DNA from 2 places in the Ruegeria sp. CDSB022 genome. Region 1 is predicted to be linked to the other one. Evidence: riboswitches for the same ligand, from Rfam matches in the RefSeq annotation. Region 1 holds a riboswitch; the other holds the start of a gene.
What was found. Region 1 has a riboswitch for cobalamin ahead of AC2FIZ_RS00270 (CbtB domain-containing protein). Riboswitches for the same ligand answer to the same signal wherever they lie in the genome.
Positions count from the first base shown of each region.

Region 1 (15,603 bases):
CGATGATTTTGAAGAGGCGCTGCTGCAGATTGTCGGCGGAGACCACGATGCCCCAATCGCCCTGATCTGCGCGCGCGGTGTGCGCTCGGCCCGGCTGAGCAACCAGCTGTCCGAGGCGGGGTTCGCAAATATCATCGACGTGCCCGAGGGTATGTTAGGCTCAGCAGCAGGGCCGGGCTGGGTCAGGGCAGGCCTGCCGGTTCAACACTATGATGGGAAAGCAGAATGATCCGAAGCTTGTTTCTGTCGGTCGGGATGGCCGTGATCGCGAATGCAGGAATGGCCGCCTGTGTCGATCAGGAAGACATGTGCGAAACGCCGTCGGGTGGGTACCATATCGAACTTCCCGAAACCGAAAACCCACCGCTGGTGGTGTTTCTGCACGGTTATGGCGGGACTGCGACCGGAACGCTGAAGAACCGCAGCTTGGTTGATCCTCTGCTTGCGCGCGGATATGCGGTTATGGCACCGGAGGGGTCCGAGCGTAACGGCCGCCAAAGCTGGAATTTCTTCCCGGGTTGGGAAGGGCGTGACGAAACGGCTTTTCTGCGCGAGGTGGTTCAGGATGCGTCGGACCGGTTCGGGGTCGATGATGACCGCGTCGTGTTGGGCGGGTTTTCTGCGGGGGCCTTCATGGTCTACTACCTCGCCTGCGCGGCGCCGGATACGTTTTCGGCCTATGCTCCGGTTTCAGGTGGGTTTTGGCGACCGCATCCCGAGGCCTGCGATGGCCCGGTGCGCATGTTTCACACCCATGGCTGGATCGACAATGTAGTCCCGCTGGAAGGGCGTCTTTTGGGCGGTGGTCGATTCCATCAGGGCGATATCTTTGCCGGTCTGGAAATTTGGCGGGTCGCAAACGAATGCGCCGATACCAAACCCAGCGGATTTTCCACGACCGGGCAATTCATGCGCCGCAAATGGACCGGATGCGCCGATGGCGCGATGTTGGAATTCGCACTTTTCCCAGGTGGTCACAACGTGCCGCAGGGATGGTCGGATATGATGGTAGAGTGGTACGAGGGCCTGCCGGGTGGTTGATCACTCGGCAGGAGTCATGACGGTTTTGCCTTCGACCAGGCGCTTCAATTCATCCCTGTGGAGACGGGCGGACCGGGTGATTGCCGGTTCCTGAACATCTTCTTTCATTCCGACCATGCGCCGCGCCGGTGAGGTTGAAACACCGCTGAGTGCGGAAAGCGGGATGGCAAAGGCCAGGCTTATGGCAATCGGAGCCAGCCAGATTGACACCAGACCCGATAGGATGCCGGCGCCCAAGGCTATACCGCTGATAGTTTCCAGCGTGTGACATAAGATCAGCGTCCGCAGTCCATAGCTGCCACCATCCCGCGCCTGAGGAGACCAGCCTTTTTGAATACCAAGAATTGTCCGGAAGACGGCGATCATCTGTTGCACCATAAGGATCGGCGCATAGAGGATCGACAGGATGACTTCCGAGATGAATGAGGTCATGAATTTACCTGCGCCACCGAAATCCGCATAGCGCACACCGCTAAGTGGCAGGGCAAGTACGCCAAGTACCTTGGGGGCCAGCAACATAGCATACATGACCAGAATGATCAGCACGTGGCGGGTTTCCGACATCTCGGGCCATTGCGGGAACAGCGGATTGTCGGGGCTGAAATAATGCAGGACCGAGGCATCCTCGCCCTGACCGATCAGCGCCCACATCACCAGCAAGGCAAACCAAAGCGGCGACATCAGATATCCGACTGCTCCATGGAACATGTGGAACCGCGACACAGCGCGGAATCCGGTTGAGCCCAGCAACTTCAGGTGTTGCAAATTGCCCTGACACCAGCGCCGGTCACGCAACGCGTGGTCGATCAGCGTTGGTGGGGTTTCTTCATAGGATCCTCGGATGCGCGGTAGGAACCGCACGCCCCATCCGGCGCGACGCATGAGGCCGGCCTCGACGAAATCGTGGCTCATGATCAGTTTTTCCTGACCATTCATTGCGCGCAGTCTTGGCAGCCCCGCGCAGTTGGCAAAAGCCTTGGTGCGGATGATCGCGTTATGGCCCCAATAGTTACCTTCCTGACCACACCAGCGGGCTAGACCTTCGGCGAAGGCGATACCGTAAACGCCATTGGCAAATTGCTGCATCCGGGCAAAAACCGACTGAGCACCAATTAACTGAGGGTAACTCTGGATCAGGCCCGCACCGGGGTCTCGCGCCAGAGAATCCGTCAGGCGCAGGATGGCGCGGCCGGTCATCAGGCTGTCGGCATCCAGCACGAGCATCGCATCCCAATCCGCACCCCAACGGCTGACCCAATCTGCGATATTTCCGACCTTGCGGTCTGTGTTCTGTTCTCGCCGACGATAATACAGTTCCAGTCCCGGCGCGAGGGTGGTGCGCAACGCTTCGACGCTGGCTTGTTCCTGTGCCGCGATCTCGGGGTCGCGGGTGTCAGAGAGGATGAACATCGCATAGTGGTGCTGACCATCCCGCGCGCGCAGGTCTTCCAGCATGGTGCGGGCGTTGCCCAGCACGTTCCAGGGTACTTCATTATAGACCGGCATAAGAAGCGCGACGCGCAGCGCCTGTGGGCGGCCCTGACGTTTGGGCTGTTCCTGCCGCGACAGGGAAATCATACCCAACAAAACGGTGCAGACCGTGAAAGAGATCCAGAAAAAGTTGAATGAGATCAGAGCCAACAGAATCGCTTCGATCAGATTGATCCCTTCGGCTCCGAACCAGTCGGTCATGACCCAAAGCAAGCCCAGCGTAGCCGCCATCGCAGGCGAGAACGCCAGCGCACGCCAGAATCCCGCAGATGCCTGCCTGCTGCGGGGCGCCTGAGCGTCACGGAACCCAGCGCTGAAATTCTGCTCCGGCATCGCCAGGGGTGCCTCAGGCGGCATGATATGCAGATCGTTGCTCATGATGTCCAACGATACAGCCAGACTTCGGAGGCAGGCTGCTTGTCTTTCAGCAACTGCGCACGCAGTTCCACATGGTTCCGGTCTCCCGGCTCGAAGGAAAAGGCCAACCGCAGGCCGCCAGTATCGGGGTTGCGCTGCAGGACGCCATCCGAGGTCTCTGCATGGGGCGAGTCCACAAAGATCGTCATCGCCTCAGGTTCGTCGAATAGCTCGCTGGCTTCAAAGTCGATCACCGCCAGACGGCCCTCGCCAAATGTGTTGTCACCCATCGCAGTGTTGATCACGCGTGGCATCGGGGTGCGCTGTGGTTCTTCACCCCAGATCAGGCGGTAGGACAGGTCCACCTGGCTTCCGGCCGCATAGGGCTCCATCGGACGCCAATAGGCGACGATATTGTCGTAGATTTCCTGATCGGCAGGGATCTCGACCAGAGTGACCGCACCTTTGCCCCAATCGCCAGTTGGTTCGACCCAGAGGCCGGGGCGTTTGTGGTAACTCGCTTCAAGATCGGCATAATCCGAGAACGCGCGTTTCCGCTGCATCAGGCCAAACCCGCGCGGGTTCATGTCAACAAAGGACGAGAACTGCAGGCGGGTCGGGTTTGCCAAAGGCCGCCACAGGACCTCGCCAGCGCCGTTGCGGATCAACAACCCGTCGCTGTCATGCACCGCAGGGCGGAAATCGTCGAAACGGCTGTGATTGGTCTGATCGAACAGGAACATCGACGTGCCGGGCGCAATGCCGACATGGGTCAACTCGGTGCGCGGGAAGAGCGTCGCCTCGACCTCCATCACGCAATCAGCGCCTGCCGTGACATTGAACCGATAGGCCCCTGTCACGCTCGGGCTGTCCATCAGGGCGTGAACCACCATATTGCGCTGACCGGGCTTGGGACGTTCCAGCCAGAAACGAATGAATTCGGGAAATTCTTCGCCATCCGGATCGCCGGTTTTCAGCGCCAGCCCCCGGGCCGACAGGCCGTAGACCTCGTGAAGGCCGATCGCCCGGAAGTAACTGGCGCCCTGAAACACACAGAACTCATCGGTTTTTCCGGGGCGGTGCATTTCAGTCCGCAGGCGCAGGCCCGAAAAACCCAGCGTGTCGTCGACGGGCAACTGAGGAACCTCGGTCGACTTGTCAAACATCGACAGATCGAAGGCTACGGGTTTAGCCATGCCGTCTTCTACAGTCGACACCTGAACCGTGCGGGGGAAATAAAGCCCAGGGGTGAAGAAATCTACGTTGAAAGGCGTCTCAGATTCGAACCAAAGCGCACGATCCAGGCGGAACCGGATCGAGCGGTATTGCTCATAGGTCAGGTCCTGCCATTCCTGCGGGACCATCTTGCGCTCGGCAAAGGGCTTTGCGGCCAACTCGCGGGCCAGCGAGATCACGTCACTGCGGTCAAACGGGACCTCTCCGCCCACGGCAAAGGTGGCCGGGGCGAAGGCAAGCGCCGAAGTCGTGGCCAAAAATGCGCGACGTGTGAATTTCATTTCTTTGATTTCCAGGGTTGTGACTTAAACCACGCGGCCAAATAGGCCACGCTGATGATCATGGCAAAGCCAATCATATTAGCGACAAAGACAGTGGCAAAATCCCGCCCAAACAAATCGAGCCCAACGCCGATAAGTCGTGCTGCTGCCATGGAAAATACGAATACGGCAAGTGATTGCTGACCCACTTTGGTGACCAGGGTCAGCACGATTTGCCAAGCTTTGGCGCCTGCGCTCTGACCGGTTGCGATCAGGCGGTGTCCATGCTCGCCAGCAGCGACCCAGCCCAGATAGGCCAGCGACAGGAAATGCATGTAGCGAAACAGACCGAAATCGGTCTTGTCGCGGAATTCCTTCGTGATGGGCCAGACTTTGCGGATTTCATCGGCCAAATCCGGGGCTGCGGCATTCACCCATGTGAACACTTTCCACGACCCGAAAGGCATTGAAAAGATCAGGAACAGCGCCGCTGCCCAAATCAACGTTTTTGACACCGGAGGGGCCGGGATCCAGCCGCGCATGAATGCAAAGCCAGTAAAGAAAAGCAACTGCCAGCCAAAAGGGTTAAAGAACCACTGACGATCCGACCAGGGCTCGGCGGGCAGGTCCAGAACGTCGGTCTGCGCCACGAGCCAGATAGCAACGGATGTGGCTGCAACCGCCCAGAATCCGATGCGGGACAGGCCCATAAACAGCGGCATCATTGCAAGAACCACCAGATACATGGGTAGAATGTCGAAATAATTCGGCACGTAGGTCAGGGTGAACAGGCCGACGATCTGCGGAGCAGGATCATTGAAGAAATGCTGCAGGTTCAGGGACGAGATGTAGTTCTTCTCAAACAGGCCTGATTGATTCAGCGCAGCCATCGTCATCGCGACAAAGAAGAACAGGCCGATATGCGCCCAGTAAACCTGCCAGATCCGGTATGATACCCGCGCAGTGCCCATCCACCAGCCCTTGCGCAGGAACGCGCCGCCAAAGGCGATGGCCGAGGCCATGCCCGAACAAAAAACAAAAATCTCGGTTGCATCCGAAAAACCAAACCGGGCAGGGATCCACTTGGCCCAGGGGTCGTTGGGAATATGCGCAATCAGGATGATGAACATCGCGATTCCGCGATAGAAATCCAGACGCGGGTCGCGCGTACTAACAGGGGCGGCCGAGGTGGCTGCCACAGGTGCAAAATCAGAAGCGGGCGATAGAGTCGCCATACGAGTTCTGTCCTTCTTCAGTCTTTTTGTTTTGTTATTCTGCCGGAACGCTTTGTGCGTCTTGGTTATCGCGAGCCGCGTCGATCAATGCGCGGCGCGCCATAGCATAATTGTCCTCACCCCCGGCCCGCTTGGCACGGCGGTCGTCTAGAATGCGCTCGACAGCATCCAAACGGCCGGCACGCAGGCCGGAATCAATAGTGATGCGCTCGAATACATCACGTTGGGCGTGGCTACCACCGGCCAGTTGCATTCCGTCCCGTGCATTCGACAGGAAATCAAATGCTTCGCCGTAAAGGCCGTCGCCAAAAGCCTCAAGCCCTTTGGCTGCGGCAATACCGGGATCCGACATCCGGATCGGAGTGTCGCCCTGATTGCGCTGGGCATCTTTCTGGATGCGCTGCAGCATTTTGCCGGTCGCTTCGGTCCGGTTGTCGCCGGTCAGGGCCAGCAGATAGTGAAGATCGGCGAAGATCAGGCAGCCATCTTCGGTCCGGGCGGCGCTGAGGTCGGCCAGTTCCTCCCAGCGGTTTCCAACTTTGACGCCCTCAAGCTCGAGCCGGGACAAAAGCGACGTGGCATTCGATATGTCACGGTAATCGTCGGTTTTGTCCTGCCGGACATACTGGTCATACAGTTCCATAACCTGATCGACCTGACCCAGGTCCAGATGCATCAGCGCCTTGTGCCACCAGACATGATAGCGAAAGTTGTTGCAATGCGCCCAGGCATCCTCGCGTCCGGCCAGCCAATCAAGACCTTGCTGCGCATTGCCGGTCATCTCGTGCACATGGGCCACTGCGTGCAGACCCCAGGCATCATCCGACACCATCCACAGTGCCTGACGTCCGGCGATTTCGGCTTTTTCATAGGCCCCGGTTTCCTCAAGCGCGAAGGAATGGCACCCCAGAAGATATCCGCGGCCGGCGTGGTCGGGTTCATAAGCAGGCAGGACACGTTCGATCGACCGTCGCATACCAGCGGCATCTCCCAAGACAAACCGTGTTGCGTGGCTGAGTTTCATCGCCAGCGAGTCCTGTGGGTGGAGGCGCAGAATTTCTTCAAACTTCTGGATTGCATGTGAGGGCAGGTCGGACAGGTAAAGGGCCAACGCGTCGACATAAAGCCGCTCGCGATCAGTTACCGGTTGGCGATCCATAGCGGTGTTGGCAGCATTCAACGCTTCCGCTGCAACTGGCATCATCTCTCGCCGGCCCAGCAAGACCAGGAACAGGCCTTTGACGGCGTGACCAAGCGCGAAATCGGGCTCAAGCTCTAGCACTTTGCCCAGATGCAGGGGTGTGACAGCTGAATGCGCCATGAAACCAAGCAGAACACCATTCCACGCCTCGACACTGGCCGAATGGCAAAGAGTGTTCATCTGTCCGAAAACATCTTGTTTCATGCGCGGGATCCAATCCATTTGCGATTTATTACTTTATTCGATTTAGCAGAGAGTCAGGCGGGGTCGTATCAGTATCGGCCCTGCTCTCGAATTGGTGAAAAGCTGTGTGTGGAAAACGTGAAAAAATCCGCCGATTCAACGGCATGTTTCAGCAATATGCCGCCTAGTAAGGCATTGTGTTTCAATCTTCAAATGGGTTCTTCGCGTTCAAGACTGCTGCAGTGTCCGCTCCGAACTGTGGCGGAGCCGTCCGGTAGGTAACCGGTGTCCGCGACAATTTCAGCGGGTTTCCGATCAGTTTTACCTCGGCCGGGGCAGCCTGCATCGCGATCTGCATTTGCCGCGCCGCGACCTGCTCGGTGTCAAAAACCTGATCCAGGGTCTGGACCGGCCCAACTGGTACTTTGCGTGCCTCAAGTTCTGCGATGACGGTTGTTGTGTCATATGACTGAACCGCAGGGCGCAATAGGGCGTTCAACGCATCCCGGTTTTCCAGCCGCGCCGGATTCGTCGCAAAGCGGACGTCATCCGCCAGATCAGGTTGGTCGATGAATTCGCAGAACCGGCGGAACTGACTGTCATTACCTACAGCAAGGATCACATGGCCATCAGCGGTTTCGTAAACGTCATATGGAACGATATTTGGATGACCATTCCCACGGCGTTGTGGCACATTGCCGGATGTCAGATAATTCACGCCTTCATTGATCAGCCACGCAATCTGGGAATCGACCAGAGCCAGATCAATTTGCTGTCCCTCTCCGGTCTGGTCCCGATGGCGCAATGCTGCCAAAATGCCAACGCAGGCATACATACCGCACATGACATCAGCGATACCAACTCCAACTTTCATCGGCGCCCCTTGGGGATCGCCGGTCAGAGACATGACACCGCCATAGCCCTGCGCCATCAGATCATATCCGGGCTTTGATGCGTTAGGCCCATCCTGCCCGTAGCCTGAGATCGAACAATAGACGAGGCTAGGGAATTCCTGCGAGAGCGATTTGTAATCCAGCCCGTATTTCGCAAGCCCGCCGGGTTTGAAATTCTCGATCAGGATGTCCGCAAACGAGGCCAGCCGCCGAATTTCCGCCTGACCTTCGGGTGTGGTGATGTCGATGGCGACCGATTTCTTGTTGCGGTTGGCTGACATGAAATAGGCACTAAGATCCGATGGAACCCCGTCGGCATCAGCGACATAGGGTGGGCCCCACTGGCGCGTGTCGTCCCCTTTAGTAGCAGGGTTTTCGATCTTGATAACGCTGGCACCCAAATCGCCCAGCAACTGTGTGCAGGTCGGTCCGGCCAGAATGCGGGACAGGTCCAGAACCTTGACGCCCTTCAGCGGTCCTTCAGATCCGGCCATCATATCCTCCGCGGTCAATCTCAGCAGCGATTACGGTGAACCTATCAGACTTGGTTGCCGCTTCCAGAGCATCCCTCAGTTCGGCGCGGGTGCGCACCGTGTGACCATTCCCACCGAAGGCCCGGCCCATAGCTGCAAAGTCGTGGCGGTCGAAATCGACGCCTACGTTCCCCATTTGCCGCTGACGCTGTTTCAATTCGATCAGGGCAAGGCTGGCGTCGACGAACACCAGGAAAATCGGGTTACCACCCATCTCGGCAACGGTCGACAGTTCTCCGGCGACCATCAGGAACCCGGCATCGCCGGAAAAGCTGATGACCGGGCGCGTGGGTTCGGCCAGTTTCAGCCCGATGGCCATTGGCAGAGCGCAGCCCATGGTGCAGAGCGCTGAAGATTGGATCAGCCCGCGTTCTTCGGAACATCCCCACATCTGGCTGAGAAGGATGCGATGTGCGCCACTGTCAGCGGTGGCCAATGTCTCGGCAGGAAGAACCGCGCGGGTTTCCGCAATTACCGCGGCGGGACCCCATACGTCATCAGTAGGGAAGGCTCGCGCCAGGGCGGCCCGAACCTGTTCGGGCTCACCGCCGGGCCAGGTGGCGCGGGCAGGGTTGCCCTTTGCAACGGCCTCGAGGGTCGCGCCGGTATCAGCCACCAGGTTCAACCCGGCCTGATGCATGTAGTGATCGTTCGGAACCGCCGAAATGTCGATGACGCGCTTTTCTTCGGGGTCCCATATCTCGCGCCAGCCAGGGCGCATTTCGATCGGGTCATAGCCCAGACACAACACCAGATCGGCCTGTTCAACCAGCGGCACCAGATGGGTGTCAGCAAGCGGCGACAGGCCCGCGCCGCCAAGGCACAGTGGATGATCCTCGGGAACCACGCCCTTGGCCTTGTAGGTTGTCACAAAAGGAATGCCAAAATGTTCAAGGAACGCCTGCACCACATTGCGCGAGTCGTCATATAGAACATCCAGGCCGATAATCGCGATGGGCCGTTCGGCCTGTGCCACCCAGCGGCGGGCTTTTTCAACGCAATCCCCCTCGGGCGCGACGGCGGCAGGTTTGACAAGACGGCGGCGTTTGACATCGGTCACAGGCGCATCCGCAACCGAAATCGGCACGTCGATATGCACCGGCCCTGGGCGCGGCTGACTGGCCAGCGACACCGCTTTGTCTGCGATAACATCCGCGCCTTTGGCGGTCAGCATGAATGTCCCTTTGGTGATCGAGCGATAGACCCGTGCGTGATCCATGACCTGATGGGTGTATGTCAGCGCCTCATCTGCGTCGACACAGCCGGTCAGCACGATCATTGGCACCCGGTCCTGCAACGCATTGGCGACCACATTGATCCCGTTCATCGCGCCTGGACCGAGTGTGGCCACCAGAATGGCCGGGGCACCGTCGCGGTGATGCACCGCCTCGGCCATAAAGCCGGCCGCGTTCTCGTGTTTGGTCAGGTGAAAGGTTATCCCCGCCTTTTCCAACGCATCCACTAGGGTCAGCACCTCGCCACCTGGCATGCCAAAAGCGTGGCGGCAGCCAGCCTCATAAAGCCGTTGGGCCAGAATGTCCGCAGCGCGGGGCGACGAGTCCTGCATCAGTAAAGCTCCGAAAACTGTTTCAACGCAGATTGCGGAGGACAGACCCGGACGCAAGGCGCATCACGCCAGTGTGACTATTTGACAGCGGCTTCGGCCACGATCTGAAAGGTGTCATCCAATTCCTGGGCAATGTCCCTCAGGGGGTCTCCGCCCTCATAGATATAGGGCGCGAATACAAAGCTGGGCGTTTTATAGGATAGGGTGGCGGTGCCGTCCTCGTTTTCGGTCACGTAAAACCGGATCGGTGCTTCGATCATTGCGCGCACCGAGGTTTCCAGCACGCGCACCGCATAGTCATTGTTGAAGGCGCCGATCACCAGATTGCCTGGGATTGTAATTCCCCGCGCGGCGGCGGCTTTGGTGGGGCCGGCCTGCGTGACCACGATCAGACCGTTTGCCTTAACCGCCGATTTGGTGTCCGAGACTAATTCATCATAGCTTTTGCCCGTTGGATACACGGCCCATCCCGAGAGCGGTTCGTCGGCCCAGGCGGGCAGGGCCAGCAGGGCGAAGACGGTCCAAAGCAGTTTCATCCAGAGGCTTCCTTTTAAGGTGTCTGCAGGAATCCTGCCAGAAATGTGAGAACGTCGCACTCACAATCTTGTGTGCATTCGGGATTGCGCCGCGCCGCTTAAAGCCGCAGAAACGGGCGCAGGACGAAGGGAAAGGTCTGGATCGGATGCGCCTGATGATCTGCAAAACCTGTGGCACCGCACGCGATCGGGCGGCCGAGGTGCAGGCTGTGAAGGACGCACTGAAAAGGGCTGGATTGACGGATCAGGTCGAATTGAGCGAACACGCCTGTTTCAGCAGCTGCGCGGAACCCACGGCCCTAGCTATACAGGCGCTGGGGCGCGCATCTTATGTGTTTTCGGGTGTCGATGTGGTGGCGGATGCTGCGGATATCGCTGAAACTTGCCGTACTTACCTGAACAGCCCGCAGGGCTGGATCGAAGACGCCCGACCCTGCGGGCGGCTTCGGATGTGTTTGCGTGCGCGTATTCCGGCGCTTTAGTCAACCTGAACCGTAACCGCAGCACGAACCGGCACGTTATCGACCGAAAGCGGGCTATGGCTGTTGGAATTCAGCGAAACCGAAACCTCGACCTCACCTTTGGGCAACTGATCAATGTGCATCCAACTGCCGTAAAGCCGGGCGAGCTTTTCTCCGTTGATGTAAACATGCGCGTGCCCTTCGCCTGCCATGTCTGCGGTCGATGCGTTCTGCGGTGCGAAGGTAAAGTTTTTTGGCATAACATGCAGGTTCCAGCCAGACATAGGATCCTGTGTCAGAGCGATGTCCAGTGTAGGTGCATCTGTGCCTGCCGGTAGGTTCAAGGCCGTGGAATGATCGTGGGCCATGGTCTCAGTGGGTGAGGCTCCGTGAAGAGACGGATCAGAATGGTCGTGGCCATCAAATGTGACGCCGTTTGCAGCAGCAATTACAAATCCTGTACCGCCGCCAAAGACCAGACCGATCACGAATAGAGCAAGTGAACGGGTCATTGTATTTCCTTGAAAACATAGGGAAACGCGCCAAGTTTACACCCGGCGCGTTCAATCGAAGTGCGATCAGGCCGTTGCTTCGGAAGGTTGCGCTTCTTTCTGCCAGAAATAGCCAGCGAACGCGCCAACCAGAACCCATGCAACCAGACCGATTCCAAAAGCTCGTGCCGCGAACAACGCGCCAATTTCAGTCGGCACAGGGCCGGTGAAAACATCGGGCTCGGGTGCACCTATAAGATGTGGCACCAACAGAAGTACTGCGGCGATCACATAGCTGATCAGGTTACCTCCAAAGGCGATCAACCACATGGCGACAAGGGCTGCTGCAACCGTTGCGAACCACCAGACCTGACGTGCATAGACATCGGCTGCCGCGACACCCGGCACTTCGGGCGCCAGGGTGAAACCTGGTGCAAGATGGAAGGCGATAAATCCGGCCAAACCCCAAAGGACGCCGGTCCGGCCATCAATCTGATGCCCTTGACCTTCGGCTACCGACATCAGCGCAACCATCACCAGCGCATAGCCGGTATAGGTCAGCATGGTAAAGATGACACTCAGCGCATCACGCGTCAGTTCAGAGAACATGCGCGGCAGTTCGGGATGAGCCGATACGGTCTCGGCCCCGAAATGCACCAGCTCTCCGGATTCATAAAGCTCGGCATGCAACAATACTGGTTGCACAAATACCAACTGCAGCAAGGCGGCAATCAGCCCCGCTGCAGCACCAGCGAACAACGCGCTGGTCAATATACGACTGAACACGGTCTTAGTGGCAGGGGAAGCCGGTCGCGTGACGCACGTCATGCGCTGCATCATGCAGGGCCGCTGCCTGAACGTGACCGGTCAGCGTAATGAGGCCCAGACCCAGAACCACTGCAAACATGACCGGAACAAAGCCTGTACGCGCGGCGGATGCTGTTTTCGTTTGTGTTGCCATTTTGTATTCTCCTCTGCCGCCGCACCCGACGGCCGGTGTTTCGTTTTTGCGCCTGGCAGGTCTCCTGGCTTGCGGGTCGATGCCTCTGTTCGCCTTCCCCCCGGAGAACCGGGAGTGGCTGGTTGAACAGGGGCTCTCCGCTTACAGTCGCGGGGGCGGCTTTGGAGTTGACCACCGAGGCAGTCGCACCAAATTCCCTCTTAGCATCCGGATTTCTCCGGCAGGACCAGACACCCCCATTTAGCCGCTATAGCTGTGGCGGTGCAATCATCATTTGCGACGTATTGTGTCAGATTATGCGCTTTTTCAGCAAATAAATATCCATGATCCAACCATGGTCGGCACGGGCAAGGGCGCGGCGGTCCAGAATCTGCTGCGCAACCTCGGCCAAAGGGCCTTTGATCAGGATTTCCTCTTTCATGCCGACATATGCGCCCCACCAAATGTCCAAGTCTTGCATGTCCAGGTTTTGGAATGAACATTCGCCATCTAGCATCACCGCCACGTTTTCTGCGGTATCCGGCCATCCTTCGTCCCGGATGCGACGACCAGTTGTTACGATATAGGGCGCGCCCAGTTCGTTGATCGGAATCGCATGGGCCGCCGTCAGCGCTTGCAGCGCGGTGATGCCGGGAATCACCCGTGTTTCTGGCTGAGGGGTCAAACGTGCCGCGATTCGCAGCGAACTGTCATACAGCGACGGATCCCCCCAGATCAGCAGCGCCACATGGCGGGCCTTCGGGTGGGCTGCGATGGCCTCCTGCCAGCGCAATGCAATCGCGTCGTGCCATTCGTCCACTCCGCGTAAATAGCCATCATCGGCACGGCGTTTAGGAATGTCGAAATACGCGATTTGCGGAGGAGTATCCGCGACCTGAGCGATGATCTGCTCGCGCAGCCCTGCCAGATCGGCCTTGTTTTCGCCCTTGCGGGGGATCAGGATCAGGTCCGCCGAGCGGATCGCCTGCGCCCCTTGAAATGTCACATGATCCGGGTTGCCGGTGCCAATACCGATCAGCGTCAGGTCAATCATTTTCGAACTCTGCCAGAGGTCCATACAGGATCAGGGCCGGGGCGGTGCCGATCTCGGTTTCCAACTGCTGCGACAAGGCACCGATGGTCGAGCGTTGCAGTTTTTGCTCGGGGGTCGAGACGGACTCGGCCATCAAAGCAGGTGTGTCCAGCGGTAGGCCGTGGGAATGCAGGGCGCCAACCAAAAGGGGAAAGGTGCGCTTGCCCATAAACACGACGGTCGTAGCCTGTGGATCAGCCAGTGCTGCCAGGTTCAGATCTTCGGGCAGTTTGCCACTGACATCGTGGCCGGTGACGAATTGCACGCGCCGCGCGGTCAGTCGCCGGGTCAGCGGAATGCCCGCCGCTGCCGCCGCCGCTACCGCCGAGGGGATGCCGGGGATGATTTCATAGTCGATCCCGGCCTCTTGCAGGGCCACCAGTTCTTCTTCAAGCCGGCCGAACATGCCGCCATCACCGGATTTCAGCCGCACAACATGCTGACCGGTTTGTGCATATTCGACCAACAAGCGGCTGACGTGATCCTGCTTGGGCGAGGGGCGCCCGGCGCGTTTGCCGACACCAACCAGATCAGCATCCTCACGCGCGTGGCTCAGGATCGGGCCACTGCTGAGGTCATCAAACAGCACCGCATCGGCTTTCTGCATCCTGTCTACCGCCTTCAGTGTCAGCAATTCCGGGTCGCCGGGGCCTGAACCGATGAAGGACACAAAACCACTCATGCCGAGGCCTCGGCGATCAGATGAAAGAATGTCCCGGTGACATTGTTTCGCACCGATCCGGTTTGCGGGCCTTCCGCGCCTTCGGCGTCGAACACGCGCGCCAGCGGGGCGTCAGGCTGTTCGATGATCGAGGAATAGTGGAACTCATGCCCGCGTAGCGCTGTGCCTTCGGCAAATCCGGCCATTGGGGCCAATAATTCCGCCTTGCGATAACCCAGGTTGAACTTGCGCTTTTCATAGGAGGTCACAAGGCCCAGAAGGCCCGCCATTTCGTGCCGGTCTCCCTCTTTGTCGATCAACGCCTGACCCAGCGCCATGTAGCCCCCGCATTCGCCATGCACAGGTCTTGTCTCGGCATGTTTGCGCAGCCCAGTCTGGAAGGTGTTGGCGGCGGCCAATGTGCCTGCGTGCAACTCGGGATACCCACCCGGCAGCCAGACCAGATCGGCATCCGGGGCAGGGGCTTCATTCGCCAGTGGTGAAAACGGTAGGATTTCTGCACCCGCCGTGCGCCAGCCTTCCAGCAAATGCGGATAGGTGAACGAAAACGCAGCATCCCGGGCCAGTGCGATCCGCTGCGCCGGAGGGCGCGGCGGCACGGCTGACGATGGCCTATCTGGGCTTGAGGAAGCCGCCCGCTTGATCGCCTCCAGATCGACATGTTCACGCAGGAACGCAGCATAGCCGACAATAGCGCTTTCCAGATCGGGATGTTCCACTGCCTGGATCAAACCTAAGTGCCGCTCGGGAAGTGTCAGGTCTCCGCGTCGTGGCAGAACGCCCAGAACCGGCAGGCCTGCACGTTCCATACCCAACCGGGTCAGACGCTCGTGGCGCGGGCTGGCGCAGCGGTTCAAAATTACCCCGGCAAAGGGCAGGTCGGGGTTGTACATCCGAAACCCCAGCGCCGTGGCTGCAGCTGATTGCGCCTGACCGCCGACATCCAGAACCAACACCACAGGCCAGCCCATACGCTGCGCGGTTTCCGCGCTAGAACCATGGCCAATCTCACCGGGTTTGGCGACACCGTCGAACAGACCCATCGATCCTTCGGCTACGACGATATCCGCGCCGTCAGCCTGTGCCGATATTGCGTTCAGCAGAGGATCGCCCATCGCCCAGCTGTCCAGATTGAACGAGGCGCGCCCAGCCGCCGCCCGGTGAAAGGCCGGGTCGATATAGTCAGGGCCGCTTTTGAATGGTTGGACGGTCAGGCCATCCTCGGCCAGCGCACGCAGCAGGCCCAGCATCACGGTGGTCTTGCCAGTCCCCGAAGACGGTGCCGAAATCAGAATGCCCGGAGGGTTAGTCATCACCATGGCTCCAGCTTGACCAAGGGCTGTCCGCGCTTTGCGGGCGATACCGGCGGTCGTAATCCTTAGAATACAGGCAGCTTTCGTCAA
Region 1 covers NZ_JBXWOZ010000001.1:43,667-59,269, forward strand. The annotation lists gene AC2FIZ_RS00210 (rhodanese-like domain-containing protein) at 1-229, shown strand, start outside; gene AC2FIZ_RS00215 (CE1 family esterase) at 226-1,041, shown strand; gene mdoH (glucans biosynthesis glucosyltransferase MdoH) at 1,042-2,910, opposite strand; gene AC2FIZ_RS00225 (OpgD/OpgG family glucan biosynthesis protein) at 2,907-4,406, opposite strand; gene AC2FIZ_RS00230 (OpgC family protein) at 4,403-5,620, opposite strand; gene AC2FIZ_RS00235 (tetratricopeptide repeat protein) at 5,655-7,025, opposite strand; gene AC2FIZ_RS00240 (CaiB/BaiF CoA transferase family protein) at 7,207-8,391, opposite strand; gene AC2FIZ_RS00245 (thiamine pyrophosphate-binding protein) at 8,378-9,997, opposite strand; gene AC2FIZ_RS00250 (DUF302 domain-containing protein) at 10,075-10,533, opposite strand; gene AC2FIZ_RS00255 (DUF1636 family protein) at 10,602-11,015, shown strand; gene AC2FIZ_RS00260 (hypothetical protein) at 11,012-11,506, opposite strand; gene AC2FIZ_RS00265 (CbtA family protein) at 11,573-12,271, opposite strand; gene AC2FIZ_RS00270 (CbtB domain-containing protein) at 12,276-12,446, opposite strand; cobalamin riboswitch at 12,484-12,692, opposite strand; gene cobF (precorrin-6A synthase (deacetylating)) at 12,736-13,479, opposite strand; gene cobA (uroporphyrinogen-III C-methyltransferase) at 13,472-14,200, opposite strand; gene AC2FIZ_RS00285 (cobyrinic acid a,c-diamide synthase CobB) at 14,197-15,519, opposite strand; gene cobM (precorrin-4 C(11)-methyltransferase) at 15,506-15,603, opposite strand, start outside.

Region 2 (15,603 bases), on a different contig from region 1:
GAGAAGGTCTTTCTGGGATCAAACGCATCGCGGACGCCTTCGAAAATGAAGACCAGAAGCGACAGCATGATGGCAAAGGTGAAAAAGGCGGTAAAGGCCAGCCAAGGGGCCTGCAAGTTCTGTTTTGCCTGCAAGGTCAGCTCGCCAAGCGACGGGGCCGAGGACGGCAGGCCGAAGCCCAGAAAATCCAGCGAGGCAAGCCCGCCAATCGTTCCGGTGACGATGAAGGGCATGAAGGTCAGCGTGGCGACCATTGCATTGGGCAGCATGTGGCGGAACATGATCGTCCGGTTGCTGACGCCCAACGCCCGCGCCGCCCGGACATATTCAAGGTTTCGCGCCCGCAGGAACTCAGCTCGAACAACGCCAACCAATCCGGTCCAGCTGAACAGGATCATAAGCAACACCAGCAACCAGAAACTGCGCCCTAGAATAGCGAACATGATGATGATCACATAAAGCGATGGGGTGGCCGACCAAATCTCGATGATCCTTTGAAAGATCAAATCCAGCCAGCCGCCGAAAAAGCCCTGAATTGCGCCTGCGAAGATACCGATCAGGCTGGCGACACCTGTGACCATCAGCGTGAACAGAATGGACAGACGGAACCCATAGATCACCCGTGCAAGCACATCGCGCTTGGTGTCATCGGTGCCCAACAGGTTCTGACCATTGGGCGGCAGCGGGGCGGCGCCCGGCCGATCAACGCTGGTTTTGAAAGAGTATGGGATCAGCGGCCAGATGGCCCAGCCGCGCTCGAACCCGTCGGCGGCAAAGGATCCGGCCTCGATCTGTTCGATAATACCGTCAGGATCGTCAAAGCACTGATCCAAACCGCCACTGTCTATCAGACAACGCACTTCGGGGTCGCGATAGATTGCTTCGGTTTGGAAATCACCGCCAAACTCGGTCTCTGGGTAGAAATTGAAGATCGGCGTATAAAGCTCACCGCGGTATTTCACCAGGATCGGTTTGTCATTTGCGATAAATTCAGCAAATAGCGACAGGCCGAACAGGATCGAGAAGATGATCAGCGACCAGAACGCCCGGCCATTGCGACGGAAGTTGCGCCACCGGCGCTGATTCAGGGGGGAAAGCGCCATTTACCCCTCCCGCTTTTCAAAGTCGATGCGCGGATCAACCAGCACATACATCAGATCACTGATGATGCCGACCACCAGCCCCATCAGGCCAAAGATGAACAGCGTTCCAAAGATAACCGGGTAGTCGCGCGCGACCGCCGCCTCGAACCCAAGGCGACCCAATCCATCCAGCGAAAAGATGGTTTCGATGATGATTGACCCTCCGAAAAACACACCGATGAAGACGGCCGGAAAACCCGCAATTACGATCAGCATCGCATTGCGGAATACGTGGCCATACAGCACCCGGCTTTCGCTCAGGCCCTTGGCGCGGGCGGTCATGACATATTGCTTTTTGATCTCGTCCAGAAACGAGTTTTTGGTCAGCAAGGTGAGCGTTGCGAAGGCCGATATGGTCAGCGCCAGGATCGGCAACGCGATATGCCAGAAGTAATCGGCAATCTTGCCAAATACACTCAGGCTGTCCCAGTTGTCCGAGGTAAGCCCCCGCAGCGGAAAGATTTGCCAATAGGACCCACCGGCAAATAGCACCAGCAGCAAAATGGCGAACAGAAATCCCGGGATAGCATAGGCCACGATGATGGCGCCACTGGTCCAGGTGTCAAAGCTTGATCCGTCCCTGATCGCCTTGCGAATACCCAGAGGGATCGACACCAGATAGGCAATCAGCGTCGACCAAAGCCCCAGCGAAATAGACACCGGCATCTTTTCCAGCACCAGATCGGTCACACTGATCGACCGGAAATAGCTCTCGCCAAAATCCAGAGTCAGGTAATTACCCATCATATTCAGAAACCGTTCCAAGGGCGGTTTGTCGAACCCGAATTCTTTTTCCAGTTCTTCGATGAATTCAGGCGGCAGGCCACGCCCGCCGATATAGCGGTCATTTGTTCCGCCGGTCTGCTGCTCAATATCGCCACCACCGCCAGCGATACCTTCAAATACATCTCCACCACCCTCCATCTGGGCGATGATCTGTTCAATCGGGCCGCCTGGCACAAACTGCACAAGGGTGAAGTTGACGATCATGATTCCCAGCAGTGTGGGAATGACCAGCAGCAGGCGTCTTAGAATATATGCTCCCATTTGGGCGGATTACCTCAAGGCGCCGGAGGATTTCAACTGGGCTTCCTGCTCGGCGTTGATCCACCACAGGTCTTCGACTCCCAATGAATAAGGCGGCAGGTTTTCCGGGTATTCATACATGTCCCAATAGGCAACCCAGTATTTGCCCAAATACCAAGTGGGCACCATGATCCGCTTGGCCCGCAGAACACGGTCCAGGGCGCGAACATTGGCAAACAACTCTTCGCTGTTGGTCGCTGCCACGATGTTGTCGATCAGTGGTTCAATATCCGGGCCGTGCGCGCCGGACGGGTTGAATACGGAATACGAGGCCGCCTCGGTTCCGAATTGCTGGTACAGTCCCGTCGAAGGTTGCAGCGAACTTGGGTACCCGCCGAAAATCATGTCGAAATCCCGGTCACGGCGGCGCAGGGTGAATTGCGCATTGTCCACACGATTGTAGGTCGCATCGATACCCATCGTCCTCAGGTTAGCGACAAATGGCTGGATTATACGATCAAGAGTCGGCTGGTCTGACAGAAATTCTATGGCTAGTACTTCACCGTTTTGATTGCGGCGGATACCGTCTTCGCCCACCTGCCAACCGGCCTCATCCAGCAGCTTCATCGCGGCGCGCAGATTGCGACGATCGTTCTGACGCTCGGCGCGGGATTCATGGGCAACGACCGGTTGGTCGGTCAGTACCGCAGGGTCCAGCGCATCGCCCAGGCTTTGCAGAACCTCCAGTTCACGCCCCTCGGGCAGCCCCGTCGCCTCTAGGTGAGTTCCCTGCCAGAATGAGTCGCGCTGCTGAAACAGGCCATATTGCAAGCTTTCATTCGTCCATTCGAAGTTGAACCCTAACTGGACGGCTTCGCGCATCTTGGGATCCTGAAATTGCGGCCGGTCCAGGTTCATGACAAAGCCCGAAGCGTTGGGGACATCCCCGTCTTCCAGCTCTACCCGAACCACTGTTCCGTTTGCTATGGCAGGAAAATCATAGGCCGTTGCCCAGCTTTTCGAGTTGTTTTCCTGGCGCAGTGTGAACGTGCCCGCTTTGAACCCCTCCATCGCAGCAATCGAGTCCGCGAAATATTCGATCCGGATGGAGTCATAGTTGTTGCGGCCAATATTCACATTAACGTGGTCGCCCCAATAGTCCGGGTTGCGCTTGTAGACGATGCGCCGGTTGATGTCATAGCTGTCCAAAACATAAGGTCCGGATCCGATACCGGGCTCAAGCCGGGATTTGTCGAGCCGCCGGTTTTCAGGGTCTGCCTCAAACCAGGCCTTGGAAAACACAGATGTCCCGGCAACCTGACTTATTAGGCCACGGCGCGGGATATCCGGTGCGAAGTAGAATTTAACCCGATGATCATCCAGCGCTTCGGCACGCGGAATCATCTCGCGGACGGCGTCGGCATAGGATTTTAACCCCTGTTCCAGCAGCAGATTATGCGAAAACACAACATCTTCGGCAGTCACCGGGGTTCCATCGGAAAACCGCGCCTCAGGTCGCATGTTGAAGATGACCCAATCCTGGCTTTCCGGGTATTCAAGGCTTTCTGCCAGCAGACCGTAGTAAGTGGCCGTTTCATCATAGGACGCGACCATCAGGGATTCATACTGATCCGCAGAACGCGCACCCGCGCGGCCCTGCCGCGTGTAGGGGTTGAAACTGTCAAATGTCCCTTGCGCTGCATAAGACAACTCTCCGCCGCGCGGCGCATCAGGATTTACATAATCGAAATGGGCAAACCCTTCAGGGTATTTCAAATCGCCAAATTCCGAGAATCCGTGGCTTTTGATGATGGTCTCTTCGGCAAACAGTTGAGAGGTCATGAGCGCAAGCAGCAAAAAGCCGGTAATCGGTATGGTCAACCAACCTCTGAAATCCAATGCACGTGCCTGAACAATCTGTCGGTTGGATTCCATTTGGCTCATCCCCTGTTGCGTCACTTCTTATAGTCTTGCGCCTGAACGAAGCTAAAGGTCCAGCGTTGACTGATTCAAGTTTAGAATGCGTGAGCGCATTGTGAAGGTTTCTTCATACAAAAAAAGCCGCTGCACGGGGCAGCGGCTTTGAATTTCAGATGTGCCGGTGTGGCATCAGTTGCCGATTGTCTGCAGATAGGCAATCAGATCGGCACGGTCCTGCGGTTTTTTCAGGCCAGCAAAACTCATGGATGTGCCCGAGATATAGCTGCTTGGCTTGGTCAGGAAGGCATCCAGTGCTTCGGGTGTCCAGTTGCCGCCATGGGCCTGCATCGGTGGCGAATAGCCGGTAAAACCGCTGGCCGTTGCGACAGGGCGGTCAACGACACCATACAGATAGGGGCCTGTGCCGTTTGCACCGTCTTCCAGCTTGTGACACGCGGTACACTTGCGGAAAACTTTGGCGCCTTTTTCAACGTCGGCGGCGGCCAGCAGCTCTTCAAATACTACCTCTTCACCGTTGGCGCTTTCGCCTGCGCTTTCGGTTTCGATGATGTACGAAGCCGTCTCGCCATGGGCATCGGCGTGGTAAAGCTCTTCTGCGGCCCATTTGGCCAGAAGCAGCACCAGGAAGGTGCCAAACAGGCCTGCTGCGGCCTTGGTAACTGTCATCGTGTCGAACATTGATCGCGAGTCCATTTCAGCTGTCTGCGGGGTGTCTAAGGCTTCCCCTTACAAGAGGCAAGGTATAGACACCGCGACTAAACGCCCAATTCTGGAACTTGTTGCACGGAATCGACCAAATGACAAAACGTATCGCATTTCAGGGAGAACCCGGTGCCTATAGCCACGAGGCATGCCGAAACGCTCGTCCCGATATGGAGGCCCTGCCCTGCCGCACATTTGAGGATGTTATCGAATCAGTTCGGTCCGGCAAAGCAGACCTGGCGATGCTTCCGGTCGAAAATACGACCTATGGGCGGGTGGCCGATATTCACCGCCTGCTGCCCCATAGCGGGTTGCATATCATCGACGAAGCTTTTGTTCGCGTACACATCAATTTGTTGGCAGTCCCCGGTGCCAAGCTGAGCGACATCACCGAAGCGCATTCGCATCTGGTGCTGCTGCCACAATGCGCTGGGTTCCTGAAGCAGCACGGCATTCAGGGACGCGTCAGCCCGGACAATGCCCGCGCCGCGCGCGAGGTTTCCGAGGCCGCCGAACTGCATTCTGCCGCGCTGGCCAGCGAGTTGGCCGGAGAGATCTATAACCTGAACGTCCTGGCCCGCCATATCGAGGACAGCGACGACAACACCACGCGCTTTTTGATCATGTCACGCGACGCGGATCTGTCGCGGCGCGGGGCGCATGGGATGATCACCAGTTTTGTGTTTCAGGTCCGCAACATCCCGGCCGCGCTGTATAAGGCGATGGGCGGCTTCGCCACCAATGGTGTCAACATGACCAAGCTGGAAAGCTATATGGTCGACGGGTCGTTCACGGCCACGCAGTTCTATGCGGATATTGTCGGGCACCCGGATGACCGCAATGTACAACTGGCCTTGGAAGAGCTGGAACATTTCACCACCAATGTCGAGATTCTGGGCGTGTATCCAGCCGTCCAGCCGCGCGGCTAGCTCAGGCTAACTGGTATTTCTTGCACACCGCACCTTCATGTGACCGGTAACCGACAAATCCCATGGCCGCGTAATAGGCCAGGCCTTCGGCATTTTGCGCTCCAATGGTCGCGTCTATTGCAGGCAGACCTGCGGCTCGGGCCGCCAGCAGCGTTTTCTGAAACAGGGCCCGCCCGACCCCCATGCGCGCGGCTGACGGGCGTATATGTGTTCCGATGATGCCCCAACCGGCTGTTACGCCATAAGTGTTTCCGTCGACGGACAGTTTCAGCGCCTGAAAGCCCAATACCTGTGAACCCTGCACCGCCACGGTGCATTGGATGCTGCCGCAGTGGCTGATGTAATGCTCTTTGGCAAAACTCTCATCGCTGGGTTTGGTGCGCTTACCGGCGGTCACGATCTCTTGCAGGACCTCGGAAATACCTTTGGCGTCATCCACAACTGCGCTGCGCAATATCACATCAGACATTCAAGGCCTCTTGTCTCGGAATTCTCATGAACCGTGCAGATGACGTTCTTCCATTTCCCGCGCGAATTCGCTGAGGCGGGCCTGAAACTGTCGCCGGAACCGCGACTGACCCAATCTGAGCGATTGCAGCAACAGCCGTGCAGGCAGGGATTTGGCCGATAGCGACATATCCACGGTCAGCCGGGTTCTACGTTGCGACAGGGCCAGAAACTCGACCCTGGTTGAGCCATTCATTCCCTTGCTTGCCGCCTCGAACCGCATATGGGTCGGTGGATCACATTCGGCCATATTGATTTCCACGCGCCGAGGCTTTCCGCGCATACGGAACTCGGTCTCCCAGGATGTACCGGGCACAACGCCCATATGCCCTGACAAACGCCGGACCTCGATCCCGCGGCGCATTGCCATCCGCTCGAACCGTTCGAAATCCGCAAACATTTCGAACACTGCGTTGACAGGGGCCTGAATATCTTCACGTGCGGAGAATTGCATGGTGGGTTATCGTTCTCTTGCCTATTCGCCCAGTATTTTGTCAGTCGAGCGTATCTGCAAGCCAGTTTTGCAGCAGAAAATGCGCAATCGCGCCTTTGCGCGCTGGCAGAAGGCTGGGATGTTCCCCAGCAAAGACCTGCATCATTTCAGCCTTATCCACCCATATCGCGTCTTCGATTTCAACCGGATCTATAGTGATTTCTTGCGACAATGCCTCGCCTGCACAGCCAAACATCAGTGACGCCGGAAAGGGCCAGGGCTGGCTGGAAAGATAGGTTACTTGCCCGACGGGGACACCGGCCTCTTCCATCACCTCTCTGCGCACCGCCGCTTCCAGCGTTTCTCCGGGTTCGACAAATCCGGCCAGTAGCGAATACATGCCTTCAGGCCATCCCGGGGATCGCCCCATCAGCACCGAATTCCCATATGTGATCAACATGATGACGACCGGGTCGGTGCGTGGGAAATGCTGCCCCCCACACGACGGGCAACTGCGTTGCCATCCTGCTTGCGACATCTCGCTGGCGGCGCCGCAACGGGCGCAAAACCTATGGGTTTGATGCCAGGCGATGACCGCCTTGGCGGAAGCCGAAAGTTCGGCATCACGTGGGGAAAGGCGCGCCATGATGCGGCGCAATTCGACAAAAACCTGACCTTCAGGCAAATCCGGGTGCTGTTGCTCTGATCGGTCGAAGAATGCCCCAAGCTCGGACATGTCAACGCCCTCGGGCATCCAATCGGATATATCAAAGGCAAAAACCGGAACTTCATCCGAGAGACCAAGCAATACTGGCGCTGGGACGATCCCACCGGGACCATTTGCGATCAGCTCATGCAAGACAGGTAACAAGCAGAGTTGATCAAGGGCCTCTCCTTGAACCAGCAGCTTTCCGCGCCACAGCAACAGGCATTTCGCTTTCGGATGTGCTCGCGCTGCTGCCATCGTGTCGACGTCTCCGCGAAGATGTGCGGCACGATCCAGCCCTGATCCACCAAACGTTACCTGTTCCGCGTTCTTCATTTAAATTCCTCTGGTTCGCCTGCACAGGGCTGCCATGACAGCTTCGGTGTTGCAACGACAATTCCACGACCGAAAACCGAGGCGATCCCGTCAAATTACCGCAAGTGCATAAAAAAATTTGCACTTACTATGCTTTTTGTTGAAGTTGTTATTCATAAAACTGCCAAAAGTAGAGTATTAAAAACAATTTCGCATTTGTCTGATCAGTCTGTAGGTATCCGGATTTTGGCGACCACCGATCTGCACATGAACCTGTGCAGTTTTGATTATTACGCGGATCAAGACGAACCTACGATCGGATTGACCCGAACGGCCAGCCTGATCCGGCAGGCGCGGAACGAGGCTGAGGCAGACGGAGATATCGTCTTGCTCTTCGACAACGGAGACGCTCTGCAGGGTACACCGTTGGGGGATTGGGCTGCCGATCCCGCCAATGCGCCGCACATCCTGATGCAGGCCTTCGGCAGCCTGGGATATGACGCGATTGGCCTGGGAAACCACGACTTCGGATTCGGGCTTCAATTCTTACAGCACGTTATCTCTGACGCCCCCTGCCCTGTGCTCAGCAGCAATGCCTTGCGCACGAATGGGCCTCAGATCTGGCAAGATCATGTCATTTTGCACAAAGAGATCCCTGGCTCGCCGACACCTATGGCTTTGAAAATTGGGGTTTTTTCGGTCCTCCCGCCTCAGACAGCGCAATGGGAGGCACACAAGCTGCACGACACCCTTACCACTCAGGACATCCTGACTTGTGCGGCAAACAAAGTCAGAAAGCTCCAAAACGAAAATTGCGACCTGATCATCGCGTTGGCCCATACCGGTTTCGGACCGGACAGGTCACAACGGAATATGGAAAACGCGATTATTCCGCTAGCCGAAATCGAAGGTATCGACGCAATAATTGCTGGTCATTCCCATTTGACCTATCCCGCCAAGGCCGGCTCTGAAAACACTCTGGTGCATGGCAAACCAGTTGTCCTACCCGGAACGGCCGGATCACATCTGGGGGTGATTGACTTGAAACTTCACTCGGCAGAGCGCGGCGGCTGGACCGCTGGCGAAGCCCGGGCGACGCTGCGACCGATATCTGCGGGGCGTCCCGACGAAATCGTATCACTGGCGCCTGAAGATCCAGAATTGTTGCATCTGTTTTCCTCTGGTCATGCCGAAACCCGCAGGCGAGCGGGCCAGCCGGTCGGGCGCACCCCGCACCATCTGCACAGCTATTTCAGCTTTTGCGCCGTGGACCGTGGGCTGAGGCTGGTCGCCGCCGCCCAGGCTGCCGCGTTACGTCTGTGTATGTCCGAAACCGACCTGGCAGACATTCCGATTTTATCGGCGGTTTCACCTTCGAAATTCGGCGGTCGGGCCGGGCCGCGATTCTATACGGATGTTAAGCCTGGCGAGATATTCCTGCGTAACGTGGTTGACCTGCATGTTTTTCCAAACGAATTGCAGGGTGTCATTGTATCCGGTGATCAAATCGTGGACTGGCTTGAGATGTCCGCAGCTGTTTTCAACCAGATTTCGACCGGATCTGCATCCGAACTTATTTGCGAAAATCGGGTGGGTCACAACTTTGATGTGCTATACGGGCTGTCCTGCAGAATTGATCTGACACAACCTCCGCGTTTCGACGATATGGGCACCTTGATCAACGCCGAATACCGGCGCGTTTCAGAGGTTCTGGTCGGTGCCACCCCCATTGCACCGGATCAGCAATTTGCCGTCGCGCTTAACAATTATCGCGCCAGCGGGGGCGGGCATTTCCCATTTGCGGGTAATGCGCAACGTATCGACATGCCCATCCTGCCGGTCCAGCAAGCCCTGCTGGATTATCTGTCAGGCACCTTGGTCAGCGATCCGCTGGAAGAGGCCCAGAAACCCTTCAGAATCACCAGTAACACTGGTACGCAGGCGATCTTACGCACCGGTCCAAATGCCCACCGACATCTGCAGGACATTCAGGAATTTGATCCACAAGTCCTTGGAACCGACGAAAATGGCTTTTTACGGATTCTTCTGACCTTCTGACGGGTTGTGTTTTTCCGGCCAACTGCCTATATCCACCCTCGAGAGGTTGGCGCGGGCGAGCGCCTCGCCAACCTGGTCAGATCCGGAAGGAAGCAGCCACAACGAGCCCCGCTTGGGTCGATGTCCAACCTCTCACTTACGCGCAACGACTGCCGCAGGAGGGACTTTATGATTGTAGCAATGACCCTTCGGGCAGAGCGTATCCGGGACTAACCCCCGCTCTTGCCTGAACACGTTACCGATGGGTGCGCGTCTGCCACCCTGATGGTTTCCTGTATCTGAACACAGGCAGAACAATGTCCAAAACACTTTCGGACCTGGGATGGTCCTCTCATTTTGCAGCCCAACATGCTGTGAACCCTACCTGCACACCGCATCGCATCAACGCCGTCCATCGTGATCGCCTGATCGGCCTGAATGCGCTGGGCGACACATCTGATCTGACCCCTGACCGATCAACCGGCGAATTTGCGGTTGGCGATTGGATCCTTGCGGATGATCAAAACCGCATTCGGCATCTTTTGGAGCGCAAAAGCCTCTTGCAACGCCGGGCCGCAGGCACCGGTGCGCAGGTTCAACTGATCGCGGCGAATGTGGACGTGCTGTATATCGTCAGTTCCTGCAATGCCGATTTCAATCTGGCACGGCTTGAGCGTTATCTGGCGCTGGCGCATCAGGCCGGGTGCTATCCGGTTGTTGTCCTGACCAAGGCCGACAGCTGCCCTGACCCAGAGAGCTATGCCAGTCAGGCCAGTTCGCTGGCTCGGTTTCTGACCGTTCTAACCGTCAACGCGCTGGAGGCGTCAGAGATTGATCCGATCCTGTCCTGGTGCCCTTCCGGGCAAACTGCTGCTTTGGTCGGCTCATCCGGTGTCGGCAAAACCACATTGGCGAACGCCATGACTGGTCAGGCCGGGACAACGGCGGGGATCCGCGAGGATGACGCACGGGGTCGCCACACCACGACACATCGTGCGCTTCACCCGATGCGAAACGGGGGGTGGCTGATTGATACGCCAGGAATGCGCGCCCTGCGTTTGATGGATGCCCAAGACGGCGTGGATGAGGTTTTCTCAGACCTTCTAGAATTGGCTGCAAGGTGCCGGTTCTCAGATTGCCAGCACCAGGCCGAACCCGGTTGTGCTGTACAAGAGGCGATTGCCAATGGCGTGATTGAGCCCGACCGGCTGGCGCGCTGGCACAAGCTTCGGCGCGAAGATCAGAGGAATTCCGAAACCCTCGCGCAGTCACGGGCACGTGACAAAGCCTTTGGCAAAATGGTGCGATCCGTCATGAATGACAAAAAGTCCCGCAGCAGACACTGAGCGTGACAGAAAGGCGCCTCGTTTTCAGGCAATCAACCGGGGCCAAACCGCCCGGTTTCTGCGGGCAAAAGCGCCAATATGACCGATCTCAGGCGCTCCGAATTCATTCGGAGACAACAGATGTCGCCGCGCCTTTGGTCCATACAGATCGGCAAGCCGCCAGACAGCGTCTGGCGGCACCATCTGGTCGTCCTCGAAGGTGAACAGGTCCACCGGCGTATTCGATTGCGCCCATCTCGCTTCGGGCAGAGCGTCACCGATCTGCGGCACATAATTCTGCGGCGCCGTGCACCAGCTACGCCATTGCCAATAGACCGGACCAGGCAAATCGGCACCGATCCCCACCGCTTTGCCCGGCAGATAGCCCAGCGCATTCACTGCCAGACGCCCATGCACATGCCAGAACATCCACGCCAGCCCGCGATAGGGCCAGGGATGGTCGGACAGAGTAACCAGCCCCGAACATACACAGATCATCCGGTCGATCTGATCAATGTCTGGCTGCACCGGCCCCAGCAAGCCGCCAAGGGAATGACCGATGCTCCACTGCAAAGCGTCCGGGAACCGCCTGCGCATCTCAGCCCGTGCGGCGGGCATGTCGACCAAGGCCCAATCCGCCATGGTCACCTCAGAGGTTTTGAGTTTGTCGCGCAGCGAATGCCCGAAATCGCTGTAGTCATAGGTCAAACAGGCAATACCCTGTTCGGCGGCCAGCCAACGGGCAAAATGCTGGTAATAGTCGCGCGGCACTGCAGTTGCGCTGTGAATCACCACGGCGACCTTCGGCTCGGTTTCAGGCAGATACAGCCGCGCCGACAGGCTGGCAGAGCCTGAGGCAAAATCAAAGTCCTTAGTCTGGACGCAGGGCGTGGTATCAAGCATGGCGCTTCCGACAAATTCTGAACTACTCGGTTCACTCAACAATCGGCCCGATTTCGGCCACCAGAGTCAAGATTTCATCAAGATGACCAAACGTCCGGTTTGAACCCCAACAGGTGGCTTGACTCGGGGTCTGCATAGCCGCTAGCGATGTGGTGATGGTTCTTGCCCCGGAATTGGGGCGGGATGAAAAGGGAACACGGTGCGGTCTGCCCCGGCGATGCCGGAAAGGGCCAACTCCGCGACTGCCCCCGCAACTGTAAGCGGTGAGCAATGCCGAAATACCACTGGCCCCAGGGCTGGGAAGGTCGGCAAAGCGACGACCCGCAAGTCAGGAGACCTGCCATCGTATCGAAACCGAAACTCGGGCGGGGTGTCCGGGCAGGTCGTCAGCGCGCTGTCACACCTGATCCTCACCCTTCGTCCTGCGCGCGGAGGGCGCATTATGATCTGGAAGACAAAGACACATGAATTCACCGCAACCGTCTGTCAGAGGACCGGGAAACCCTGCCCCGCCCTGGCCCGAATGGCACGCGCCATGGCCGAGGCGATGGCGACGGCAACGCCTGCAGCATCCAAAACATTCGAGGTCGAAGGCACTAGCGATCTGACCCATTGCACCGAAGGCTGCACGGCCCGTTTTCGGGCCCAATCAGAACAGATCAGGGTCTATTGCGGCACCAGTACGGACACGCCGACAGAAATGCTGGACGCCTATGGCGACATGATGTTCGGGCCGGAGTTCATCCAGAAATCCGCTGGTTTTCTGTCAGAACCACCCTGTGCGATGCTCGACGTTTCGACCCTGCCGCCGCGCAGCGACAGTATTCCGTATCAAGTGTCTGCCTGAATCAGGGAAGGGTTCGGGCCGGCAACCCGGCCCAGTCCTTTTGCGCGTCGGTTTCCACCGCGCAGGGCCGCACCGCACGCAACCGCCGAAGCGCTTGGCCAGGCGCTTCGCCGCATTCCACCATTAGCCGCATCACAACCATCCCCGAGCGACCGCACCCACCGCGGCAATGCACCAGCACCTTGCCACCGCTGGCAAGGACATGTTGGGCCGCCTCACTGGCTTGCGGCCAAAGCGCCTCAACCTCAGGCGTGGGGACGCCGAAATCGCGGATTGGAAGGTGAACCCAGGCAATCCGTTCGCACTGCAGGTCCGCCTCGAATGACAGCCCGCCGGAATGCTGGAACTCATCCGAGGTCGTCATCGAGATGACCAGGTCCGGCGCCCAATCCCGGATTACTGCGAAATCCCCAGCATAATCGCCCGTGACCCCCGGCAGTGGGCACAGAGCGATCTGCCCTTTGCCCAATCCAAGAGGGTGAATTGCAAAACTCTCCAACACAGCTCCTTTTCCTGCATCACCACATGGGGCTAAAGCCCCTCATGATTTACCGGCTCTGATGCAACTTGCCAAAACGAAATTCCTTTTCGCGCGCGGTGGACGCGGACGGCGGGGGTCTCTACGCTGCAAACCTGACACGAATCCAACAGAGCAGACATGACCGACACGCCCAGCCCCGCCTATCAGGTTCTCGCGCGGAAATACCGCCCGGAAACTTTTGCTGACCTCGTCGGTCAGAACGCAATGGTGCGCACGCTGAAAAACGCGTTCGAGGCCGACCGGATTGCGCAAGCCTTCATCATGACTGGCATCCGCGGCACCGGTAAGACGACCACGGCCCGGATCATCGCCAAGGGCATGAACTGCATCGGTCCTGATGGGCAAGGCAAGCCCACGACCGAACCTTGCGGCCAGTGCGAACATTGCGTCGCCATCATGGAAGGCCGCCATGTCGATGTGATGGAGATGGACGCCGCCAGCCGCACCGGCGTAAATGACATTCGCGAAATCATCGACTCGGTGCGCTATCGTGCCGCCAGTGCGCGCTATAAGATCTACATCATCGACGAAGTTCACATGCTTTCGACCAGCGCGTTCAACGCGCTGCTCAAGACGTTGGAAGAACCTCCTGCGCATGTGAAGTTCATCTTTGCCACGACCGAAATCCGCAAAGTCCCGGTGACTGTTCTGTCGCGGTGCCAACGATTTGACCTGCGCCGGATCGAACCCGAGGACATGATTGGCCTGCTCAATAAGATCGCAGCGGCTGAGAAGGCACAGATCGCGGAGGATGCCCTGGCGCTGATCACCCGCGCGGCCGAAGGGTCGGCGCGCGACGCAACTTCGCTGCTGGATCAGGCAATCAGCCATGGGGCCGGTGAAACCAGCGCCGATCAGGTGCGCGCGATGCTGGGTCTGGCCGACCGGGGCCGGGTATTGGACTTGATGGAAATGATCCTGCGAGGGGATGCAGCAAGCGCGCTGACTGAATTGGGCGGGCAATATGCCGAAGGGGCCGATCCGCTATCCGTGCTGCGTGACCTGGCCGAAATCACGCACTGGGTTTCGGTTGTGAAGATCACGCCAGACGCAGCCGAGGACCCGACGGTTTCCCCTGATGAACGTGCCCGTGGTCAGCAAATGGCCGAGGCCCTGCCAATGCGCGTTTTGACCCGGATGTGGCAGATGTTGCTGAAAGCGCTGGAAGAGGTATCGGCCGCGCCAAATGCCATGATGGCTGCTGAAATGGCCGTTATCCGCCTGACCCATGTTGCCGACTTGCCCAGCCCCGAAGAGCTGATCAAGCGCCTGCAGGACAACCCGCCACCGCCTCCGAATGGTGGTCCGGGCGGTGGTATGGCCGTGCCCTCTCAGGCTCCGGTACCAGCGGCATCATCTTCTTACGTGTCCGCAACTAGCAGCCCCGCCGGCGCGCCTTCGGCGGCTCTGGCCCATGATATCCAATCGGCGCTGGCACGGTATCCGAGTTTTGACCACGTGGTTGAATTGATCCGCACCAATCGGGATGTGAAACTTCTGGTCGAGGTCGAAAACGGGGTGCGGCTGGTTTCTTACCAACCGGGGCGGATCGAATTCACCCCGACACAGAACGCACCCACAGATCTGGCAGCGAGACTGGGTTCGTCGCTGCAACGATGGACTGGCAACCGCTGGGCTGTGTCGATTGTGGCCGATGGTGAGGTTGCGACCATCGCCGAGATTCGAGACGCCGCCGAGCTGGCGTTGAAAGCAGAGGCTGAGAAACACCCGTTGGTTCAGGCGGTGCTCATGCAATTTCCGAAGGCACGCATCAAGCGGATTGAAACACCGGAAGAACGTGCCGCCAAAGTGGAAACCGAGGCGCTGCCCGAGGTCGAAGACGAATGGGACCCGTTCGAGGAAGACTGAAACCGTCCCATCTGACCCAACTGGAAACCTCCCGGGCCCAACGGGAGGAAAGGTCTGGCCAAAGGCCTTGACGACGGGCGGGAGCCAGCTCGGCCCTTGTGCCGCGCCGACCGCGCCCGTATTTAGGCGTCAAACCGAATATTAGGAGAATACCGATGCTCAAAGGACTCGGCGGCCTGGGTGACATGGCCAAGATGATGAAATCCGCGCAGGATCTACAGACCAAGATGACGGATATGCAGGAAGAGCTGAATACCATCATGGTTGTCGGCGAATCCGGTGCAGGGCTGGTCAAGGCAACAGCCACGGCCAAGGGAGAGCTGAAAGGTCTCGATATCGACCCGTCAATCTTTAACGGCGACGACAAAGAAGTGGTCGAA
Region 2 covers NZ_JBXWOZ010000005.1:37,965-53,567, forward strand. The annotation lists gene AC2FIZ_RS10765 (ABC transporter permease) at 1-1,103, opposite strand, end outside; gene AC2FIZ_RS10770 (microcin C ABC transporter permease YejB) at 1,104-2,189, opposite strand; gene AC2FIZ_RS10775 (extracellular solute-binding protein) at 2,199-4,103, opposite strand; gene AC2FIZ_RS10780 (c-type cytochrome) at 4,278-4,787, opposite strand; gene AC2FIZ_RS10785 (prephenate dehydratase) at 4,907-5,740, shown strand; gene AC2FIZ_RS10790 (GNAT family N-acetyltransferase) at 5,742-6,209, opposite strand; gene AC2FIZ_RS10795 (SRPBCC family protein) at 6,234-6,701, opposite strand; gene nudC (NAD(+) diphosphatase) at 6,742-7,722, opposite strand; gene AC2FIZ_RS10805 (5'-nucleotidase C-terminal domain-containing protein) at 7,918-9,759, shown strand; RNA gene ffs (signal recognition particle sRNA small type) at 9,799-9,897, shown strand; gene rsgA (ribosome small subunit-dependent GTPase A) at 10,056-11,084, shown strand; gene AC2FIZ_RS10820 (alpha/beta hydrolase family protein) at 11,109-11,966, opposite strand; cobalamin riboswitch at 12,106-12,325, shown strand; gene AC2FIZ_RS10825 (hypothetical protein) at 12,409-12,813, shown strand; gene AC2FIZ_RS10830 (protein-tyrosine phosphatase family protein) at 12,815-13,315, opposite strand; gene AC2FIZ_RS10835 (DNA polymerase III subunit gamma/tau) at 13,472-15,223, shown strand; gene AC2FIZ_RS10840 (YbaB/EbfC family nucleoid-associated protein) at 15,379-15,603, shown strand, end outside.
Region 2: it holds a riboswitch for cobalamin, as region 1 does, so the genes downstream of both, AC2FIZ_RS10825 (hypothetical protein) here and AC2FIZ_RS00270 (CbtB domain-containing protein) in region 1, are expected to answer to the same signal.